Regions from separate parts of the Undibacterium sp. RuRC25W genome, predicted to be linked through region 1. Evidence: predicted binding sites of a transcription regulator. Region 1 holds the regulator's gene; the other holds the start of a gene.
The links. The regulator LexA, encoded in region 1, represses DNA repair genes until DNA is damaged. The targets are predictions, from matches to a motif close to ACTGTATNNNNATACAGT.
Positions count from the first base shown of each region.

Region 1 (8,910 bases):
AATCTTCAATGGACCTTGTGGCAAGCGAACTTGCGATTTTTCAACTGCAACACCTTGCTTAGCCAATGCTTCAGCGATGTCAAAATTAGTAACAGAACCAAACAAACGACCATCAACACCAGCTTTTTGGGAAATTTGAACGGTAGAACCTTCCAATTTTTCGCCTTGAGCTTGAGCTGCTGCCAATTTAGCTGCTGCTGCTTTTTCCAACTCAGCGCGTTTCGCTTCGAATTCAGCGATCGCTGCTGCAGTTGCACGGCGAGCCATGCGTTGTGGAATCAGAAAGTTACGTGCGTAACCGTCTTTCACTTTAACTACATCACCGAGGTTGCCGAGATTAACGACTTTATCCATCAGAATAACTTGCATATTTTTCTCCTAGTACTTGTCGTCAATTACGCTGTGTGCAGATCAGTGTAAGGCAACAACGCTAAATAACGTGCGCGCTTGATCGCTGTATCAACTTGACGTTGGTACAAAGCTTTAGTACCAGTCAAACGTGCTGGCATGATTTTGCCGTTTTCTTGCACGAAATCTTTCAAAGTGTCGATATCTTTGTAATCAACTTTTTCTACATGTGCTGCTGTGAAGCGGCAGAATTTTTTGCGTTTGAACAAAGGATTTTGTTGTTGACGCTTTTGCTTCAATTTGCTTTTATCAAATTTTTTACCGAATGCCATGTCAGGCTCCTAATCTAGTAAATGTGTCCCGATTTCATTAACGTGAAACACGAGACTTTTGCTGTTGCGATTTCTGCGGGCTAAAAATCCAGTGAATTCAATTTCGACATCTAACGGCAAGTCATGAAATGCTCTTGAAATATTCCCAGCTGCCTGGGCATTCATCTCTAACTCAACTATTCGTTCAATGTTAGCTTCATGCTGCAACGACCTATGCATCAATACTGCTGCTGCAATCGGCACTCCAGCTGGCGTATATCGCAATGCTGACTTCTCAATAATGCGCGCCACAAGCTTTAATTGGTTCACTCTTTTTTAGACGACCTTCTTCAAATCAAAATTAAGCAGCTGGTGCTTCGACGCGTTGTGCTTTCGCTGCGTCTTCTTTCTGAACTGCTTTCATCATTGGAGATGGAGCTGTTTCAGCTTTTTTCATTTTGACTGTCAGGTGACGCAGAACGGCATCATTGAATTTGAATGCTGTTTCCAGCTCAAGCAATGTTTCTGCATCGCACTCAATGTTTAAGCAAACATAGTGTGCTTTAGCCAATTTTTGAATCATGTAAGCCAATTGACGACGGCCCCAATCTTCGACGCGATGAACCTGACCACCACGTGCAACAACGCTAGCTTTGTAACGTTCGATCATTGCAGGAACTTGCTCGCTTTGATCGGGATGTACGATAAATACGATTTCATAATGACGCATATATTCTCCTTGTGGACAATAAAATAGCCTGCCTCGGCGTCAAGACGAGTGCAGGAAGAGGAAAGCCGATGATAATAACCCACTTTCTCATTTTATTCAATTACTACAAGCACCTAGATGACCAAAGACGGCAAAAAAGTAATATTTTAAAAATTTCCTTGCACATCCAGCTGCACTGTATAAAAATACAGACTGTCTATACATACAGCGCTATTTTCGGCGCCGCTCGCTTATGCTGAAGCTCACCACACGTCAAGAACAAATCTTAAATCTGATCAAAGATGCCATACAAAACACAGGCTTCCCTCCAACGAGGGCGGAGATTGCGACAGAATTAGGGTTTCGATCCACAAACGCAGCAGAGGAACACCTTCAGGCCCTCGCGCGTAAAGGGGTGATCGAAATTGCCGCTGGCACATCGCGCGGCATCAGGCTATTGGAGTCTGAGTTATCAAGCCATATTACCGGCTCAACTTTTAATCCACCCCATCCAGCCAGCGTTCAACTCAACATTCCATTGATTGGTCGGGTTGCCGCAGGCTCCCCAATTCTCGCCAGCGAACATATTGAGGCGAGCTACCAGGTCGACCCCGCTTTATTTTCTGCCAAGCCAGACTTCTTACTAAAAGTGCGCGGCATGTCAATGCGCGACGCGGGCATCCTAGATGGTGACTTGCTCGCAGTAAAGAAAACTGATAGCGCACGCAATGGACAGATCGTTGTCGCCCGTCTTGGTGATGACGTTACCGTTAAGCGCTATAAAAAAACGGGCAATCACATTGAGCTCATCGCCGAAAATCCTGATTACTCGACGATCAAGGTGGACGACCAAGATGCGGACTTTTATCTCGAAGGTCTTGCTGTAGGGCTAATGAGAAACTGGGTGTAAGCCCATCAACACAGCCCCCCCCCTCACCTCAATACCCCTCTTGAAATACAGAGAAAAAATCGTCCCCCCCAAAACAATCATTTAGTCCGATGAACTGATAAAAAAAAGCCCGAACTATCGGGCTTTTTTCACAGCATGACGGACTCTCTGACTTAATGCTTTACGACAGTCAAATCAACCGCAGGATCAACAGGTGCAGCAGCAACAGGAACTTCAGGCTCAACCAAAGGCTCTGGCTGACGCTCCAACGCAATCTCAAGTACTTTATCAATCCAGCGCACAGGAACAATTTCCAACTTGTTTTTGACGTTATCTGGAATTTCCGCCAGATCTTTTGCATTTTCCTCAGGAATCAGAACAGTCTTAATCCCACCGCGATGAGCAGCGAGCAACTTCTCTTTCAATCCACCGATCGGCAACACTTCACCGCGGAGCGTAATCTCACCAGTCATCGCCACATCAGCACGGACTGGAATACCCGTAAATACAGAAACTAAGGCAGTCGTCATCGCAATACCAGCAGACGGACCATCTTTCGGCGTCGCCCCTTCAGGTACGTGAATGTGAATATCACTCTTCTCAAACACATCAGCTTTAATACCAAGACGCTTAGCACGACTACGCACCACAGTTCTCGCTGCCTCAATGGATTCCTTCATCACGTCGCCCAGTGTTCCCGTACGGATCACTCCGCCTTTGCCAGGCATTGCTACCGCCTCGATGGTCAAGAGGTCACCACCAACTTCCGTCCAAGCCAAACCAACGACCTGGCCGATTTGATTTTCTTTGACAGCAACACCAAAGTCATAGCGACGTACGCCTAGGTATTTATCAAGATTCTTCGACGTGATTGTCGCTTTTTTCTCATTCTTCTTGAGCAAAAGCATTTTCACGACTTTACGGCAAATTTTGGAGATTTCGCGCTCAAGTGAACGGACACCCGCCTCTCTCGTGTAATAACGAATGATGTCGCGGATAGCACTTTCAGCCACGGTAATTTCGGACTCTTGCAAACCGTTATTCTTGATTTGCTTTTGCAATAAGTAACGTTGCGCAATACTTGTTTTTTCATCCTCGGTATAGCCGGACAAACGAATCACTTCCATACGATCCAACAAAGCAGCTGGAATATTGTAGGAGTTGGAAGTCGCAACAAACATCACATCCGACAAATCAAAATCCACTTCGATGTAATGATCAGAGAACGTATGGTTTTGTTCGGGATCAAGCACCTCAAGCAATGCTGACGACGGATCGCCGCGGAAGTCGGCACCCATTTTATCCACTTCGTCCAACAAGAACAGTGGATTGCGAACACCAACTTTCGCCAAGCTCTGCAAAATTTTACCTGGCATGGAACCGATATAAGTACGACGATGACCGCGAATCTCTGCCTCATCACGCACACCACCCAAGGCCATACGCACAAACTTACGGTTTGTTGCACGGGCAATGGATTGACCGAGTGAGGTTTTACCCACACCAGGAGGCCCAACCAAGCACAAAATTGGCGCCTTGAGCTTGTCTACACGCTGTTGAACTGCAAGATACTCAAGAATGCGCTCTTTCACCTTATCTAAGCCATAGTGCTCATCTTCAAGCACCTTTTCAGCATTCGTCAGGTCATTATTGACTTTGGATTTTTTCTTCCAAGGCAAACTTACGATCGTGTCGATATAATTTCTCACCACGGTCGCTTCTGCAGACATTGGGGACATCATTTTCAGCTTTTTAAGCTCATTGAGCGCCTTGTCACGAGCTTCTTTAGGCATTTTGGCTGCGATGATCTTTTTCTCAAGCTCATCAATATCCGCCCCCTCTTCACCCTCGCCTAATTCTTTCTGAATTGCCTTCACTTGCTCATTGAGGTAGTACTCGCGTTGAGATTTTTCCATCTGACGCTTCACGCGCCCGCGGATGCGTTTCTCTACCTGCAAAATATCCAACTCACCTTCAAGCTGACCGAGCAAATGCTCAAGACGCTTAGCGACACTGAAGATTTCCAAGATGACTTGTTTTTGCTCGAGCTTGAGTGGCAAGTGCGCAGCGATTGTATCCGCCAGGCGACCAGCGTCATCGATACCCGACAGTGATGCAAGAATTTCTGGAGGAATCTTTTTGTTTAACTTCACATATTGATCGAACTGCTGAACGATCGCTCGGCGCATCGCTTCCACTTCAGAGTCATCCTCTTCCACAGCTGCAACGGGCGTCAAATCCGCAGTAAAGTGAGATTCTGAATCATGGATCTTATGAATACGGGCACGTTGCGCCCCTTCCACCAAGACTTTGACCGTGCCATCTGGCAACTTCAACATTTGCAAGATGTTAGCGACGCAGCCAATTTCATAAATATCATCAGCCGACGGTTCATCTTTTGCTGCTGCTTTTTGAGCAGCGAGCATAATACTTTTTCCTTGATCCATTGCTGCTTCCAAGGCCTTAATTGACTTTGGACGTCCGACAAACAGCGGAATAACCATATGGGGGAATACAACCACATCACGCAACGGCAGCAGAGGCAGTTGGATTTGCTCGGAATTCAGAGTAGTCGTCATGGCGCACCTTTCGTAAATACTAGTTGTTAATGTTGGCGCACAAGGCTAAAACACAAGCCCATCATTAAAAAAAACAATAAAAAAAAGCCACTCAGAGTGTATCTCCGGGTAGCTTTGCGATTGAAGCTGTGAATTATTTGTCTTTATTTTACTGCGATTCAAAAAAAATCACACAATACCTATAAAAAAAAGGGGACAAATCCCCTTTTTCCAACGACGCATTGCAAAAGCAATAGGGCTTATGCGCCCGATACTTTTGGCTGATCTTGGTAAATCAACAAAGGCTTAGCGCCGCTTATGATGGTCCCCTCATCAATGACAACCTTCTCAACATTTTGATGACTTGGCAAGTCATACATCACATCAAGCAGCGCATGTTCAAGGATAGAACGCAGGCCACGGGCACCTGTTTTACGCGCAATCGCCTTTTTCGCAATCGCTTGCAATGCAGCAGGACGAATTTCTAGCTCAGTGCCTTCCATTTCAAGCAATTTTGCATATTGCTTGATGAGTGCATTTTTTGGCTCAACAAGAATCTGAATTAACGCAGCTTCGTCCAACTCATTCAACGTCGCGATCACTGGCAAACGACCGACCAACTCTGGAATCAGACCAAATTTAATCAAATCCTGCGGCTCCGCATCCTGCATGACTTCACTAGCGCTTTTCTCAGTCTGACTCTTCACGCTCGCTGAAAACCCGATACTACTTTTCTCGGAACGATCTGCGATAATCTTGGCCAAGCCATCAAACGCGCCGCCGCAGATAAACATGATGTTTGTCGTGTCAATTTGTATGAAGTCCTGATTTGGATGCTTGCGGCCACCTTGTGGAGGCACAGACGCCATCGTACCCTCAACGAGTTTCAACAACGCTTGCTGAACACCTTCTCCAGAAACATCGCGGGTAATTGAAGGATTATCAGATTTACGTGAAATCTTGTCGATCTCATCGATATAAACAATCCCTTTTTGCGCGCGCTCAACTTCATAATTGCAGTTTTGCAGCAACTTTTGAATAATGTTTTCAACGTCCTCACCAACATAACCAGCCTCAGTTAATGTTGTAGCATCGGCAATTACAAACGGCACATTGAGCATTCTAGCCAGTGTTTGCGCAAGTAAAGTTTTACCCGAACCCGTCGGTCCAACCAGCAAGATATTACTCTTGGCCAATTCGACATCATCTTTTTTACCCAAATGCTTCAAGCGCTTGTAGTGGTTATACACCGCCACCGAAAGAATGCGCTTTGCATTCACCTGACCAATCACATACTGATCAAGCAGGTCAGTAATTTCTTGCGGAGTAGGCAGTTCAGTTTTTGCGCTGGCAATATTATCGATTTCAGACACTTCATCACGAATAATGTCATTGCACAAGTCGATACATTCGTCGCATATAAAGACCGAAGGCCCAGCAATCAGTTTTTTAACCTCATGTTGACTCTTGCCACAGAATGAGCAATAGAGCAGCTTTTCACCACTGGAGGATTTTTTATCGGGCATAGTACGAATATGAAAAAAACAAAATTAATTAGGTAGGAATTAAAAGCATATTACCCGCAAAAACAGTTTTCGTCATTGCGTGCTCTCAGTTTGCACTATATTCCAAGATCTATAATACTGAATAAAAAAACGCCCGACCTTTTTAGGAGCGGGCGTTCATCCGATTCTGAACGTTTAAGCGCGATGAGTCAGCACCTTATCAATCAAACCATACTCAACTGCAGCGTCAGCTGACATAAAATTATCGCGATCAGTATCTTTTGCTATCTGATCAAGGCTCCGCCCTGTCTTTTCAGCCAGAATTCCATTTAGACGTTCACGCAAATACAAAATTTCACGCGCTTGAATCTCAATATCTGATGCCTGACCTTGTGCGCCACCCAAAGGCTGGTGGATCATGACACGTGAGTTTGGCAACGAGAAACGCTTACCTTTTGCACCCGACGCCAACAAAAACGCTCCCATAGATGCAGCCATGCCAGTACACAATGTCGATACATCTGGCTTGATAAACTGCATCGTGTCATAAATTGCCATACCAGCAGAAACTGAGCCACCAGGGGAATTAATGTACAAAGAAATATCTTTGTCTGGATTTTCGCTCTCTAAAAACAGCAACTGAGCGACGACCAAATTGGCAGTCTGATCATTAACGGGGCCAACCAAGAAAATCACACGCTCTTTAAGCAGACGGGAATAGATATCGTAAGAACGTTCTCCGCGCCCACTCTGCTCTACCACCATAGGCACCATGCCCAGCATATTAGTATCCAACGCCGAATTACGGATGATGCCTGTCATGTGTTTTCCTTTTTTCAAACTTACGCTTGTGCGTTGTTACCCATTAACTCGTCAAATGGCAGAACTTTGTCTGACACTTTTGCCTTACCTAACACATAGTTAACGACGTTTTCTTCTAAAACAAGGGCTTCAACCTCTGCCAGACGATTACGATCACTATAGTAGTATTTTACTACTTGTTGAGGATCTTCGTAACTTTGAGCAAAATCTTCAACTTGCGCTTTGATTTGATCAGCAGTTGCTTGCAGGTTATTAGCTTTTACCAACTCAGCAAGGATCAAACCAAGACGTACGCGACGCTCAGCTTGCGCAGCAAAAAGTTCAGTTGGGAATGGAACGTCTTTCACATTCATTCCGCGCTGTGCCATATCTTGGCGTGTCATTTCAGCCAAACGTTCACCGTCCTGAGCAACGAGTGTCTTTGGAACATCGAATACGACCGCTTTTACCAATGCGTCCATGACGCTTTCTTTAGTTTTAGCTTTAACGCGACCTTTTACTTCACGTTCGAGGTTTTCTTTGATGTCACCACGCATTTTAACCAGATCACCATCTTCAACGCCGAGCATCTTTGCGAACTCGGCATCGACTTCAGGCAAATGCGCCCACTCTAACTTAGTCAATGTGATTGTGAATTCAGCTGTTTTGCCAGCAACGTCTTTACCATGGTAGTCTTCTGGGAATGCCAATGGAAATGTTTTAGATTCGCCAGCTTTGAGACCAATTGTTGCAGCCTCAAATTCAGGCAACATACGACCTTCGCCCAATACAAAAGCAAAACCTTCTGCTTTACCGCCAGCAAACTCAACGCCATCAATCTTACCAACGAAATCAACGGTTGCACGATCACCACTTTGAGCAGTCTGATCTGCACCACCATTGCCGTGCGCACCCTCTTCACCTTTAACGTGGAAGTGTACGCGCTGCTTACGCAGGATATCGATTGTTTTGTCGATTTCAACGTCAGAGACTTCAGACTTCACCTGCTCAACTTCAGCAGCAGACAAATCGCCAACAACGATCTCTGGATAGACTTCAAAAGTAGCATTAAAAGCCAATGTACCTTCAGCAACACCTTCTGCTGTACTTGGCTCAATGCTTGGATAACCAGCAACGCGCAGGCTATTTTCGTTAGCCGCAGCAGCAAATGCCTGACCAACTTTGTCGTTCAACACTTCGTTTTCGACTTGATAGCCGTGTTGCGCAGCAACCATCTTCATTGGCACTTTGCCTGGGCGGAAGCCAGGAGCTTTTGCTGTACGTGCACGCACCTTCAAACGCTTTTCAACCTCTGATTTCACATCAGCGATTGGAAAGGAAATCGTGAGGCGGCGCTCCAATTTATCTAAAGTTTCGACTGCAGTTGCCATGAAAATCGTCCAAATAGTAAAAATTCTGTGGTGCGAGAAGGGGGACTCGAACCCCCACACCATTGCTGGCGTCAGGACCTAAACCTGGTGCGTCTACCAATTTCGCCATCCTCGCGGGATGAGTAAGTACATACCGGAACACATCCGACACGACCGTCACAAAAGCAAAGGGCGACCCGAACATCTATCGTCGCCCAAAACTTATGTATGTGGCATTACAACTCCAGCCCGATATTCTACTGGATTTTGAATCGGTATGCCTTATTTTTTTTATGCTTTTAGAAAAATACTCAAAAATTTTCCTAAATCAATCTTTTAAGTTCATTTTTATATATCAACGGCACGATATGGTACCTCGCAACGACCGTGACTACAATCAAATCACGGTCGCTATCTCA
Region 1 covers NZ_JBMPPD010000041.1:26,222-35,131, reverse strand. The annotation lists gene rplI (50S ribosomal protein L9) at 1-369, opposite strand, end outside; gene rpsR (30S ribosomal protein S18) at 396-680, opposite strand; gene priB (primosomal replication protein N) at 690-989, opposite strand; gene rpsF (30S ribosomal protein S6) at 1,021-1,389, opposite strand; gene lexA (transcriptional repressor LexA) at 1,622-2,278, shown strand; gene lon (endopeptidase La) at 2,431-4,836, opposite strand; gene clpX (ATP-dependent Clp protease ATP-binding subunit ClpX) at 5,076-6,341, opposite strand; gene clpP (ATP-dependent Clp endopeptidase proteolytic subunit ClpP) at 6,516-7,142, opposite strand; gene tig (trigger factor) at 7,163-8,512, opposite strand; tRNA gene ACO0KV_RS16150 (tRNA-Leu) at 8,541-8,627, opposite strand.

Region 2 (8,910 bases), on a different contig from region 1:
GTGTTTCATCCTTTTGGGTTAGCTTGAAATAAGTGCCGACAATATAGGTTAGTTGTTGCAACTTGGCTTCATCGTGTGCGCGGACGATGCCTGCGAACGAGCATTCGTCGGTGATTGCCAGCGCATGGTAGGCTAATTGAGACGCACGTTTGACTAATTCTTCGGCATGCGATGCGCCATGTAAAAAGCTGAAATTCGATAGGCAGAATAACTCGGTATACGCAGGCAATAGCGTTGTTGCCGGGTTTTTGTTCAGGTTTTTATCCAAAAATTGCATAGTTTGATATTGTTGATGATGGCGTCACTGAGGTTGTTACTGATGGACTCTCTAATGCTCTGCGCGTTATCCGAAAATGCCATGCAAGAACCACGCAGGCGCTGCATTATTCCGATGAGAGGAGCGTTCACGATAAATCCAGTAACGTATATGATCAGCACTGACGGCAACAAAGTAGTCTCGTACCTGAGTCTGATCGGTCCACCAGCCAGCTTCTATTCGTTCAGCCGGCGAAATCAGTGTGAGTTCTGAATCTAAGTAAGGTTTATGTCGGCGGACTTCGAGTACGATAGCCTGCGCTAATAGCCATGTTGGTCTGAGTATCGTCAACGGTGTTACTGAGCTTTCTTTGGAATGCGTTGATACGGATGGCTCCATCACTGAAATCCATTGATTAGCAAATTCAGGACGGTGATCTTCCTGGCTACAAGGGCGTAACACCTGCGCTGCACCGAGTCGTGCAACCAATAAACCCAGCAAATGTTGATGATCTGCCGGATTGGTGACGGTTTCGGGAAACAAGGAATCACTTGCCAGCGCTCTAGTCACCGTCTCTGGGGCTTTAAGCACGAGACTGATCACAGGCCCAGGTAAGCGTAAAAGAGAAATTTTTTCTTTGAGTAACGGTAGTAAGTTAGACTCTTGCCAACTGGCGACGGCCAGATCGATGTCAAGCACACTCGGCGCAACTGCCTGACGACCACGTTCATGTTGTAGCTCAAGGCGTAATTGTTTGACAGCGAACTGATGCGCATGAAGCCATCCCAATAGTTGGCTTAACAAACTCCGGCTATAAGTAAATAGTTCCTCTGTACTATCTGACCGATCCGGCAACTCTATCTTGGCACAAAATTCAGGCGCAGCCACAATCCATATTTGTGGCGTTGAACGTGACGAATAAGCAAGATCAAGTTCTGCCAACAAACTCTTACCACATCGTCGTTGCAAACCAGCGCGGGGTAATGCTTTCAGGTCTGCAAGGGAATGGCATGCGAGGCCTTGCAACAGGTCGTGTGAGCTTGCCGCAGCGATCAATAAATCCACGGATAAGCGGTCAGTGGCGGCCGAAATGTGTGTCGTACGCAGACAGGATTGCCCCAAGCGACCAATACGTGCCGCATTTCTGGCGAATAACCATGCTGTTTTTGCGGTCGGTGCACAGCCGATTGTGGGACTATATCCCAGCGACTTAACGGTTGAACGCACCAGACGTCGCAATGAAGGCAATCCTCCAAATAGTCTGATGCTGGCACCAATATCGAGCAAAATACTGGCATCTTCGGCGAAGCTAACCTGTGGTGTGTAACGGAGTAGGGCAAGTGCGATGGCGGATAAAGCGGCTGTTTCACGGGTATTGTCTTGCGTGAAAAAATGTACGTCAGGAAGTAGCATTTGTACGCCACCACGTCGCATACCAACACGTACCCCCGCCACCATCGCCGTGTGAGACATTGCGATAACACGATTTTGCTTTAATACGACGATGGCGGAAGACCTTAACCCATGTTGCCAGCAGGGGATGAAGGCCTCCAGTTCAATCAATGGCAGATGGACTGCAATCCAGGTCGACTCTCCTGTATCTGCGCGAAGTTTCATGTTGTAGTCTGCTAAAAGTATGAATGGGTATGGTTAGAGTCGGTAATGATTTAAAAAATACTGGTCTGCTTTTGCTGATCTTGCCGCGACAATCCCAATGGACTGTCCGGCACAGATTGCCGGAGCGGTTCAATTACCCGGCTTGACAGATAGGGGTGATCATTGGTGTATAAAAATAGCGGGGCTTCGTTGCTTGCTCCACGACGTTTGAGGATATTGATCTGCATCCCTGATGCTTTTGGGGTCAGAGCAATCCGTAAGACCGCAGGTGATGGTGACTGCGCAGCCTGCATCGGGCGGATAACAAAAAATAATGTCTGTGATTTTTGCGCCAACAGATGCAGCCGTCGCAATACCTCAGTTTTTATCTGCTTTTGCCAGAGTAATAAAGCACCACAACTACCATTTTTTAAAATTTGCTCTGCTGACCACAAATGATCACTGTGCTTCGTCCCCGCAATCCAGAGCAGAGAAACAGCCTCAGCCGCATCCTGTTGGTAGGCTGATGCAAAGGGAATATGCGGTGGTGCGAGAAGGGCGACAGGGCGGTGATCAAGTCGTTTCAGCGCGGGCATCAATAGATTTAATTCTGCAGTACCAAACTGCGCAATCAGGATTTCGATTAACTGACCCAACGGCCAGCCCGCATTTGGCAACTCCTGATTTAAAGCGATATAACCGGTATGAATTGTTGCGGCCATATCATGCGCTAACTGCGATGCACGCCAGATACCCGGATATCGGTTTTCTAACCTATGTCGTTCATGAGTGCGGTCAGCTGGCAAATGAAGTTGAGTCATCACAAAGCAATATACTGATTAAATATACAGTATATTGTCTGAGCGCTGAAACTTCAAAAGAATTTTATAGAAAAATATAAAAAAGCCTGCAAACCCAATACCAGTAAGGGTTTTAGGTAAATTTCTATAATTTTATAAGAAACGATAGGGTGTGCAGATTACGCAACATTAATACAAATACTGATTGCTTATACAGTACTTTGTGTTAAAGTTTGTATCAAGGACAAACGATGATTTAAATGAAGATGAGACGTTCTCAATGATGTCCTGAATGATATTTTTGTATTATCAACCGACACGGAGATTGACCATGGCACACCTCGACACAGCATTTGACACCCGATTTAGTTTGCAATTCGCGCCTACCTCTTTTTTGATGCGCTTAGGCCGCCGTGAAATTTTTGTTTGCCGTGATTTCAGACAGCGTGCTTACCATGTGAATCCTGTGATTGATTGTTCTACAGGCGTACAAGCAGGGCACTTAGAAATTTTATTTTGCAAAAAGTGGTTGATTATATTGTCTAAGGCAAACTGGTAATTGTTGCGAAGTCTAGGAGGGTAAAACCATCGAGCGACATCGTGACGAGGTTATTATCAAGCTCTTGTGATCTGATTCAGGATAGAAGTTGCTTTTGCCATCTAGATCAGTGAGGGGGATGTTTTTTACCTTGCAACGCAAGGCTCGCTGTATAGCCGTTGGTTACATCAAGAGGGTAGACATGAATATCTTTGAGCTTATCGCTAAACTCAGGAGTAATTTGGGTCTCGTATTCAGTTAACGCGCAACCTGCACATTTTAGTGTTGCTTCAAGTTGTGTCCAATATTGTGCGAATACCGGAGCTTGATGTGGTTTTGCAGTAGCAATAAGAGTTGTAGTTCGTCGTTCACCAAAATAGAGTCGGGCAACATCTTGCCAATCAACGGGTAAGTCAATTCGCATGATATCGACGCCAATTCGGCCTAGGCCGCTAATGGCTGCAACAGAGATGCCAGACTCATGGCTAGTTGAAATGTGTACGTCGACGTCACCGATGGACACTTTTACTCCCTCAGCAATCACGCTTGTTATCCGTAATTGCTCAGCAGGTGAGTGAAATGCCGCTGCTAAAAACTCACTGAGCGCTAGACGAAGATGCTGCCTGGCGGCATCACGTGCCATGTTCTCTGGGGTGAGTGTAGCGATGACAATTATTTTTCCTGATGCAAACTTCTCCAGTGCTACCTGAGCCTGGAGAGGCCATATTAATACTGAAAAATAGTTACTCATCGCCATCAGAGAATGAAAGATACAACAGATTAAATTCCTGTCATTGCCGCCGGACATCCACGCCAACTTGAATTGGCAGGTATAAATTCGCCTTTCATTACTAATGTCAGCGCCCCGAGGCTCGCACCGTTACCGACCTCAGCACCGTATAAGACTGAACTACGTGCTCCCATATAGACACGCTCACCGATTACCACATGATCCACCTTCATCACACGATCTTCGAATAAATGTGTCTGTGGGCAGGCTAGGGCATTAATTTCTGTGTAGTTGCCAATGCTTACGCAATCAAACTCAGTAATATCAGTTGTATCTAGATACACCCCTTTACCGATTCGGCATCCCAGCATATTGAAAGCAAGAGGAAGCCACGGCGTACCGCGTAAGTAACGCATAAAATTGGGAATAGCGACGCCCTCATACAGATTAGTGATTCCTTCTGAGAGCCAGACAAACGGTGTCCACATCGGGACGCTCGCTTTTTTATAGCGATAGATCAACAACCATTTCAATACTAAAACAAAGCCAAAGCTGCCCATTCCGTATAGCAATCCGGCAAATAATAAGTATAAAAATACTTCCATCCAGCGATCGTCACCTGCTAAAGGCATGAGATTGAGTACTACCGTATAGCCCACCGCGATGATAATCGCATGCGGCGTAATAATACGGAAGGCTTCAACTAAACCACGACCGATACGTCTTGCTGCCGAAGGCGTAAAGGTTAAATTTTCTGGAAATCCTTTGGTTTCTTCGCGGGCTGGCAGATGAATCGGAGGTGAGCCTAACCACGTGTCACCTGCATGCATTTGCGCATTTGTGGGTGCGCAACTGTGAACGCCAATCAACACATTTTCAGGTAAAATAGTACCATCGGGGATGTAAGCGCCATTACCAACAAAACTACGCCGCGATATGACTGTTGGCTGCATTTTCATCCATCCAGCGTCAATTTCTTCGTCACCCAGCAAAACTGCATCAGCGATAAACGTTTCATCACCAAGCGTCAGCATATCTGGAACCACCCCTAATGCTGTCGAAATCTCAGCGCCTTTCCCTACCTTAGCACCTAACAGACGGTACCAAAACGGGGCGTAGACTGTCGCATAAATACCGTGTAATACGTGCAAACTAGACTCTTGAATCTGATTGACCAGCCATTTTTGACAATACGTATTGCCATGAATTTGATATAGGCCAGGTTTGAGTTTTGGCAGAATAAACCATCTGATTCCTGCTGACAATAAAGCAGTACAAATAATCAGAAGAGCAGTTGCAGGGAATGCCAACGTGAAATATTTAGTTAACTGGAATGGAATCGAGCTACTTTGCAACCAAGGGAATGTATCAGCATTATCAAACCAATCAATGATGACAAAGCTAGGAAATACCGGTACGAAAAATAAAGAACCAATCAGCAAGGTGCCAATAATGAAAAATACCATCTCACCGATAGCTCGGATGTTCGAGAAAAGAGGGCGGGGTGGTAAGTTGCTTGGGTCAAAGGCAGAAAAATCTCTCGCAGGGGAACCTTTCCAAACGCGTCCTGCAGGAATGACCATGCCATCCGCTAGTGCGGATTGACCATCAAGATGCGCTCTGGGTTCTAGGCTAACGTTTCCTTCCAACACTGAATACGAACCTACATAAGCATTTTCTTTGATGGAAATTGACCCAAGAATCAACTCCCCATGCCAGACCCGCGCATTTTCTAAATTAACCGCGCTGCCAATACTGACACCATCACCTAGATTCAGCAGATCCGGCACTCTCAGCGTAATGGATCCAATCGTCACGTCTTTGCCAACTTTTGCACCTAATGCTCGCAACCACAAAGGATACAAGGAAGAACCACTCAACATATAGGTCGGCGCAGCTTCAATCAGTCGATCACCTAACCACCATCGAAAATACGTCAATCCCCATAACGGATAGCGTCCGGCCTTTAAACGACCCACAACGATCCATTTGCCCGCAATAGCAATGCCAAATTCAGCAAGCGTCAGCAAAAGGAATGTTACCAATGAGAGTAGAACCGCTCTGATACTTGAGTCGTCAGGATCACCTGTCAGAAAGTGATAGGCAAAGAACGGTGCTAGCCATTGCACCATCCTAATCGCTACTAGCCATGGAATAACGAGCGCCTGTGCCGTGCCGCATAGCCAGCGCTTCCAGGTTGATGGCGGCACCCAATCCGCTTCTTTATCATGCATATTGTCTTGGGCAACGCCTGCAACTTCTAATAGTTCGGCGATTTTACCTACACTACGTTGCTGATAGATGTCCGCGATTTTGAAATACGCAAAACGACTATTTTTCCGTAATAGCGAAACCAGCCTCGCAGCCATGAGCGAGTGTCCGCCTAGGTCAACGAAAAAATCAGAATGGCGTCGGATCGTTTGTCCCGGGAATAAACTATGTAAAGCAGCAAACAAAAATTCTTCCGTTTTGTTTGCTGCACTATCTGATTCACCTAGATTAACTGTGCTGCCTAACTCTAATTTTTTGAGCGCATTTCTGTCGATTTTCCCTGAGGTCAGACGTGGTACCTCGTTCAGAAATTCAAATCTGGAAGGAACCATGTACGGCGGTAACACTTGAGACAAATGAGAACGTAATGTCGCTTTAAATTCAGCATCGGAAGGGCAGCTTTCTGCTTTCGTCAACGCTGCCTCATCACGCATAATAAATGCCATGATTTGATCAATGTCATCTTCTTTTCGTAGGATGACTGCGGCCGTACCAACGCCGGGTTGTTGTGCAAGAACTGCTTCAATTTCACCAAGTTCAACCCGAAAGCCCCGGATTTTCACCTGATCATCAGCACGTCCTAGACATTGAATGCTGCCATTTGTCTCAATACAGGCGAGATCACCGGTGCGATATAAGCGTTGATCAAAGGGACCAGTTGCCCAAGGATTGAGTAGAAATTTTTCCGCAGTCAGATCAGGGCGTCCGAGATAGCCAATGGCCACCCCAGGGCCTGAGATGCATAGCTCGCCTGTTTCTCCTGCTGGTAATAAACGCAGTCCATTTTCGATATCAGTCGCTACGACCATCATCGAGTAATTCGGCAAAGGCGTTCCAATATTAACAGGCTGGTTGGCATGTAAAGAGGCAAGGCTCGCAGAAACGGTCGCTTCAGTTGGTCCGTAGGTGTTAAATATCTGCCGACCGGCGCGACTAAACCGATTGACTAAGGTTTCAGGACACATCTCGCCGCCGAGGTTAATCAAGCGAAGACTAGTTATGTCCTGCGAGAACAAGGCAAGCAACGTTGGCACGGCATGGAGAACGGTAATCTGATTTACCTCTAAAGCCAGAGGCAGCGCATCAGGATCAGCAGTAATTTCTTTCGGTGCTATCCACAGAGTAGCGCCCACCAAATAACTGATCCAGATTTCCTCAAACGACATGTCAAAAGCGACTGAGAAACCTTGATACACTTTATCTGATTCACGGATACCCAACACCGCGTTTTCGGAGCGTAAAAAATGGCAGATACTGGTCTGATTAACGACGATGCCCTTTGGTTTTCCAGTTGATCCAGACGTATATATGACATAGGCTGGGGCTAGTGGATCGGCTGTTTCTCGTCTAAGCAGAGGTGTCTGCTTTTCATTCAGGATAGTCTCAGCAGCCCAGATTTGGCAGGGCAAATCTTTACAGATATTACTCAGTGCGGCACATGTCAATAATCCAACAGCTTGTGCGTCGACCAAGCAAACCGCAATACGATCGATCGGTGTGTCAGCATCAAATGGTAACCAGGCAGCGCCTGTCTTTGCAATACCGGCTTGCATTACCAATAAATCGATGCCTCGCGGCAACCAAAGACCAACAATGTGACCTGAACGAACACCAGCGTGGAGGAGTGCGGATGCAACTTGATCAGCACGCTCGTCAAGTGTGCCGTAGCTCATTACTTGATCTTGAAATACAAGCGCAGCCTTGTCTGGAAAGCGTTGCGCGGTGTTTTCCAATATATCAGCAAGTATTTCGTCACGGATAAGATTAGGATTGTTTTCGCCATATAAGACGTGTGGGTTCAACTGAGTGCTGCTTGACAAAGACATAAAATCGATAAGGGAGCTTGTAATATTGTTATTTATTTTATCCGTATTTCTTCAAACTAAATTGATAAAAAAGGATAAATATTTTTTATTCAGAAGAATACATTCCCTGAAAAAGCGCATAGGCTGTTCTCGTTTACCGTACCAAACATGTGTTTGTTCGTATGCGTCGGTGAGATTTTATTATCACATACATTCATGCGAATAATATGACAGTCGTCTCGTAATCAATGAAGTATTTTTGTGATAACAATAAAATAATGCTGAAGTTAAAAAAAGCGTGTAAGTATTTCAATTACTTAGATAAAAACACGAATAATAATTTCAGTGAAAGCATTAAAAAGGTGTACAGTTATCACGTCCAATTAATTGGACGTAACTTATTACTTCCACCAATTTATGCGCTAATCATTCATCTTCTTGCAATCAAATTAGTTGTGTTGCTTTTGCATGTGTTGAAAAAATCTAATCCAGCCTCAGTGTTGCTACCTCATGGAGACTTACGATGAAATCCATTCTTAAACTATTCACAGCTATTTTTTTCTTTAGCGTAATCAATGTGACTCTCGCAGCAGACGTTCCTGCTGACGCGGTTGCCATGGTTGAAAAGGGTTTGTCGTATTTAAATAAAAATAGCAAAGAAGGCTTGATTGCTGAAATCAATAATAAAAATCCCGAATTCATCAAAGGGGATATCTATCTCTACGTTCGGAGTATTGATGGAATTATTCTGGCTCATCCAGTCAACGCAAAATTAGTCGGCAAAAATATGCTCGAGCTACCAGACGCAGATGGAAAACTCTACAGAAAAGATATCGTCAATTTGGCAAAAACCAAAGGTAAAGGGTGGGTCGACTATCGTTACAACAATCCCGTTTCTAAAGAAGTCGAAAACA
Region 2 covers NZ_JBMPPD010000004.1:138,547-147,456, forward strand. The annotation lists gene ACO0KV_RS03870 (error-prone DNA polymerase) at 1-277, opposite strand, end outside; gene ACO0KV_RS03875 (Y-family DNA polymerase) at 344-1,873, opposite strand; gene imuA (translesion DNA synthesis-associated protein ImuA) at 1,924-2,673, opposite strand; gene ACO0KV_RS03885 (hypothetical protein) at 2,984-3,211, shown strand; gene ACO0KV_RS03890 (4'-phosphopantetheinyl transferase family protein) at 3,318-3,941, opposite strand; gene ACO0KV_RS03895 (Pls/PosA family non-ribosomal peptide synthetase) at 3,971-8,017, opposite strand; gene ACO0KV_RS03900 (cache domain-containing protein) at 8,520-8,910, shown strand, end outside.
Region 2: the regulator LexA is predicted to act here: its motif matches at 2,687-2,704, upstream of imuA (translesion DNA synthesis-associated protein ImuA).